Regions from separate parts of the Duganella sp. AC917 genome, predicted to be linked through region 1. Evidence: predicted binding sites of a transcription regulator. Region 1 holds the regulator's gene; the other holds the start of a gene.

Region 1 (2,977 bases):
GCTCGATCACGACCGATGGCGCGCCGACGCCGAAGCCGGCGCAGTTGAGGGCGGAGCCGTCGCCGTTCGCGCCGGCGCCATATCCCGAGAAGCGCACAGCGAGCACATCGCTGCCATTGGCCACATCCGGCGCCACGCCGTCGATACCGTCGCTGGCCTTGCTGATGCTGCTCGCGTCGAGCCCGGCGATGGCTGCGGGCTCGTGCGCGGCCAGTTCGGCCGGCGCCTCCTTGCTGTCCCAGTTGACGTAAGCGCCCTGCCGTATCGCCTGCGAAATAATCTCCAGCGCGTAGCGGCCACTATCGCTGATCCACGTGTTTTCGCTGTGACTGCGATAGCTGCCACTGGTGGCCAGCAACAATCCACTGGCCAGCAACGTCAACACCAAGCCCAGGCCGGTGGCGATGACCAGTTCGATGATGGTCCAGCCCCGCTGGCGCGCCCGCCTCATGGCGCCCCCGCAGCCATTAATAGCGGCAGCGCCACGCCGGGCACGTACTCGCCGGCCTCGTCCTTGCGCGGCGTGCCGTCCGGATTCTTGCCGCGCCAGCCTACCTTGATCACCAACGGCGCACCGGCGCCACCGCTGCACGTCCAGCGCAATCTACCGCCCGACCACAAGCCTGCGTCGCGACACATCACCGCGCGGCCCGCCGGCAGGTTCTCGCGCATCAGCGCCTTGATTTCATAAAGATCGAACGCGGCCAACTGCGCGCCATCGCAGGCGCCGCCATAGCACAGCGCGGCCGGCGCCGGCGGGTCGGGCTCGGCGAGCACGTCGTAATCGAGAGTGAGGTAGGGGTTGGCGCCATCGGCCAGGCGCATTTGTTCGGGATTGGCGCGCATGCGTTCGGCCATGCCGACGGCCAGCCACGAAGCCTGCGCCAGCAAGGTGGATTGATGCCGGGCGCGCAGTGCCGCCAGTTGCATCGAAACGCCGCCGACGATGCCCAGTGCCAGCACGAGCACGGCGATCATCACTTCAACCAGGGTAAAGCCGGCAACAGCACGGGCCGTGGGCATGCACACCTCCGCAAGTCAGCAGGACTATGCTAGACGGTAGCAGCGGCCAATGGCCGAGGTATGAGGTGGATCAAAGGTGCGCTAGCAGGATGCTAGCTTTTGCGTGGCTTGCGGTCCTGTCCGACTTCGGCGATGGCGTCCTGGAACTCGGCCAGGTCTTCGAAGTTTTTATAGACCGAGGCGAAGCGGATGTACGCGATCTTGTCCAGACGCTGCAACTCCTGCATCACCAGCTCGCCGATGTAGCCGGTATCGACTTCGCGCTTGCCGCTGGTGAGCAATTTTTCTTCGATCGACAATACGGCCGCGTCAACGGCGGGCGCCGCGACCGGGCGCTTGCGCAGAGCCAGCGTCAGGCTGCCGCGCAACTTGGCGGCCGAATATTCGGTGCGGCTGCCGTTCTTCTTGACCACATACGGCATGACCAGCTCGATGCGCTCATACGTGGTAAATCGTTTATCGCATTTGCCGCAACGCCGGCGCCGGCGGATGGAATCCCCTTCCTCGGATACACGCGTATCGAGAACCTGGGTATCGTCATGCTGGCAGAACGGACATTTCATATGAGCCATGGGCAAACTTACATTGAACTACTGAACGGGATGCCAGCCACGCCGGCACCCCGCTTTACTACCTGTTGACTACTTTTACAGCGAATTACTTGGCGTAGACAGGATATTTATCCGCCAGCACCTTCACCGCCGCTTTGACGCGCTCGATGGTGGCCGCGTCGTGCGGATTGTCCAGCACGTCGGCGATCAGGTTGCCGACTTCTTCCGCTTCCGCTTCCTTGAAACCGCGCGTGGTCATCGCCGGGCTGCCCAGACGGATGCCGGAAGTCACGAATGGCTTCTGCGGATCGTTCGGGATGCCGTTCTTGTTGGTGGTGATGTGCGCCGTACCCAGGATCGTTTCGGCTTCCTTGCCGGTCAGGTTCTTCGGACGCAGGTCCACCAGCATCACGTGCGACTCGGTGCCGCCGGACACGATGCGCAGGCCGCGCTTGATCAGGGTCTTGGCCAGCACGTCGGCGTTGATGACGACTTGTTGCTGGTAAGCCTTGAACTCGGGCGTCAGCGCTTCTTTAAAGGCGACTGCCTTGCCGGCGATCACATGCATCAGCGGGCCGCCCTGGATGCCCGGGAAGATCGCCGAGTTGATGATTTTCTCGTGCTCGGCCTTCATCAGGATGATGCCGCCGCGCGGGCCGCGCAGCGACTTGTGCGTGGTCGAGGTGACGAAGTCGGCGTGCGGCACCGGGTTCGGGTACAGGCCGGCGGCGATCAGACCGGCGTAGTGCGCCATGTCGACCATGAAGTAGGCGCCAACAGCCTTGGCCACGGCGGCGAAACGCTCGAAGTCGATCTTTTTGGAGAACGCCGACGCGCCGGCGATGATCAGCTTAGGCTTGTGTTCCTTGGCCAGCGCTTCCATGGCGGCGTAGTCGATGTCCTCTTCCGGGGTCAGGCCGTAGGAAACGACGTTGAACCATTTGCCGGACATATTCAGCGGCATGCCGTGGGTCAGGTGGCCGCCTTCGGCCAGCGACATGCCCATGATGGTGTCGCCCGGTTTCAGAACGGCAAAGAACACGCCCTGGTTGGCTTGCGAACCGGAGTTCGGCTGCACGTTGGCCGCTTCCGCGCCGAACAGTTGCTTGACGCGGTCGATCGCCAGTTGTTCGACGACATCGACGTATTCGCAGCCACCGTAGTAGCGCTTGCCTGGATAGCCTTCGGCGTATTTATTGGTCAGCTGCGAGCCTTGCGCTTCCATTACGGCTGGCGACGTGTAGTTCTCCGACGCGATCAGCTCGATGTGGTCGTGCTGGCGGGTGTTCTCTTTCTGGATGGCGCCGAACAATTCCGGGTCAACGCTGGCGAGGGTGTGATCTTTTGCGAACATGAAAAACTCCAATCGAATGAGTAACTGTATGACTTGGCAGGCTGGATCG
Region 2 (2,977 bases), 2.9 Mb from region 1:
CGCGAGCGGCTCGACGATCTGGGCGTGCTGACCGGCGCGATACTGGAGCGGCTCGGCACTTCCGAGCACAAGGCGGCGCTGGGGGAAGGCGTGCTTGATGCGCTGCGCGGCTATTCCTTCCCGGGCAACGTGCGCGAGCTGGAAAACATCCTGGAACGGGCGCTGGCCTTCGCCAACGACGGCGTGATCGAAGTGGCCGACCTGGCGCTGAAGGGCGCGGGGCCATCGCCAACGTCTGCGCCGATGTGGATACCGCTGCCGACTATCCCGGCGCAGGCGGACGCCGAGGCGCAGCCGCCCGCGCCAACGCCGCCGCCGCCGCAGCCGGAACCGCTGCCGGCCAGCCTGCCCGACTACCTGAACCAGGTCGAACGCGACATCATCCTGCGCGCGCTGGCGCAAACGCAGTTCAACCGCACACAGGCCGCGCAGCTGCTGGGCATCAGCTTCCGCCAACTGCGCTATCAGATGCAAAAGCTGAACATCCAGGAGCCCGAGGCATGAACGACATAGGCGCGGACGGCTGGTGGCCGGCGGCGGTCCGCTACGACAGCCCGAACTTCGACTGCCGTCCCGACCCGGCCGACATCACGCTGCTGGTGATCCACAATATCAGCCTGCCGGGCGGCTGTTTTGGCGGTCCCCACGTCTCCGACCTGTTTACCGGCCGGGTGGACTATAATGCTGACCCTTCGTTCGCGGACCTGCGCGGGCTGAAAGTGTCGAGTCATTTCTTCGTGCGGCGCGACGGCACGGTGATCCAGTACGTCTCGGCCAACGAGCGCGCCTGGCACGCCGGCACGTCGTCGTTTCGCGGACGCGAAAAATGTAACGACTACTCGGTCGGCATCGAGCTCGAAGGCACCGACGACACGCCGTTCGCGCCGGCGCAGTACGGGGCGCTGGCGGCGCTGACGGAGGCGCTGCGGCGGCGCTACCCGCTGACCGACGTCCAGGGCCACGAGGACATCGCGCCGGGCCGGAAAACCGACCCGGGACCGTTGTTCGATTGGAACTGTTATGTTAAAAGTTGGCGGAAATTCTGTGAAGAAACCCGGATATCGGAGGCCGGGTTAGTGGCCGCTAGCGCTGTATTGCGCTTCGTAAAAGGCGTTCTGTAAAGTCAACCGAAAAAATGGCGGAAACGCAAAAATTTCCCCTTGTATTAGCCTCATCGGAACACTACAATCAGTGGATCGGATCTTCACAATCACTAGATATAGTAGTTCACATGACACTGGTTAATAAATTCACAGCAAGTCTCTGGACCAACTCACCACCCATATTAAAGTAGTTTAACCAGCCAGGCAGGTGTGGCTGATCGCTTCATTTTGGCCTTTTTATTTACAAACATAGCCGCGCAGCACTGACTGCACGCCGTTATCGGGGAGCTTAAATGCAATCTACACAAGACATCACCATCAATCCAGCGCTGGTACCAGCAGCCGCTGCGAGCACCGCCAGCAGCCCGTCCACGGCAGCGGGCGACCTCGGTGATTACCGCATCATCCGCCGTAACGGCGCGGTCGTCGCGTTTGAACCGTCGAAAATCGCGATCGCCGTCACCAAGGCCTTCCTGGCCGTGAACGGCGGCCAGGGCGCCGCCTCCGCGCGCATCCGCGAACTCGTAGAACAGCTGACCGCCAGCGTCGTGACGGCACTGGTGCGCCGCCAGCCATCGGGCGGCACCTTCCACATCGAAGACGTGCAAGACCAGGTCGAGCTGGCGCTGATGCGCTCCGGCGAGCACGATGTCGCCCGCGCCTATGTCCTGTACCGCGCCAAACACATGGAAGAGCGCCGCGCGCTCAAGGAAGCGCAGGGCGCCAGCGCCAAGATCGCCGCGCCGCAAATCCACGTGCTGGAAAACGGCGAGCGCAAGCCGCTGGAAATGGACCGCGTCACCGGCCTGATTAACGCCGCTTGCATCGGCCTGGAAAAGCACGTCGACGCCGACGCCATCGTCGCCGAGACGCTGAAAAACCTGTACGACGGCGTGCCGGTCGAAGAGCTGCACAAGTCCGCCATCCTGGCCGCCCGCGCGCTGATGGAAAAGGACCCGGCCTACTCGCAAGTGACGGCCCGCATCCTGCTGCACACGATCCGTAAGGAAGTCTTCGGCAAGGAAGTCGCGCAGGGCGCGGCGGCCGCCGAATACATCACCTACTTCCCGCAATACATCGCCAAGGGTATCCAGAACGAACTGCTGGATACCAAGCTGGCTGAATTCGACCTGGCCCGCCTGGCCAAGGCGCTGGTCGCCGACCGCGATCTGCAGTTCGGCTACATCGGCCTGCAAACCCTGTACGACCGCTACTTCCTGCACGTCCGCGACGTCCGCATCGAAATGCCGCAGGCGTTCTACATGCGCGTGGCGATGGGCCTGGCCCTGAACGAAAGCGACCGCGAAGCGCGCGCCATCGAGTTCTACAACCTGCTGTCGTCGTTCGACTTCATGTCGTCGACCCCGACCCTGTTCAATTCGGGCACCCTGCGTTCGCAGCTGTCGTCGTGCTACCTGACCACCGTCTCGGACGACCTGGAAGGCATCTACGACGCCATCAAGGAAAACGCGCTGCTAGCCAAGTTCGCCGGCGGCCTGGGTAACGACTGGACCCCGGTGCGCGCCCTGGGCGCCCACATCAAGGGCACCAACGGCAAGTCGCAAGGCGTGGTGCCGTTCCTGAAAGTGGTCAACGACACCGCCGTCGCGGTCAACCAGGGCGGCAAGCGCAAAGGCGCGGTGTGCGCCTACCTGGAAACCTGGCACATGGACATCGAAGAGTTCCTGGACCTGCGCAAGAACACCGGCGACGACCGCCGCCGCACCCACGACATGAACACCGCCAACTGGATTCCGGACATGTTCATGAAGCGCGTGATGGAAAAGGGCGACTGGACCCTGTTCTCGCCGTCGGATTGCCCGGACCTGCACGATCTGGTCGGCAAGGCCTTCGAAAAAGCCTACCTGGGCTAC

The links. The regulator NrdR, encoded in region 1, represses ribonucleotide reductase genes. The targets are predictions, from matches to a motif close to CACNANATNTNGTG.
Region 2: ACZ0BA_RS26920 (ribonucleoside-diphosphate reductase subunit alpha) is a predicted target of NrdR. The motif match lies at 1,212-1,225, and genes of this name have one in related genera.

What each region holds. Positions count from the first base shown of each region.
Region 1 is NZ_OZ409848.1:3,266,649-3,269,625, forward strand. Features, by position in the region: gene ACZ0BA_RS14155 (PilW family protein) at 1-451, opposite strand, end outside; gene pilV (type IV pilus modification protein PilV) at 448-1,023, opposite strand; gene nrdR (transcriptional regulator NrdR) at 1,116-1,586, opposite strand; gene glyA (serine hydroxymethyltransferase) at 1,681-2,928, opposite strand.
Region 2 is NZ_OZ409848.1:6,168,104-6,171,080, forward strand. Features, by position in the region: gene ACZ0BA_RS26910 (sigma-54-dependent transcriptional regulator) at 1-504, shown strand, start outside; gene ampD (1,6-anhydro-N-acetylmuramyl-L-alanine amidase AmpD) at 501-1,121, shown strand; gene ACZ0BA_RS26920 (ribonucleoside-diphosphate reductase subunit alpha) at 1,397-2,977, shown strand, end outside.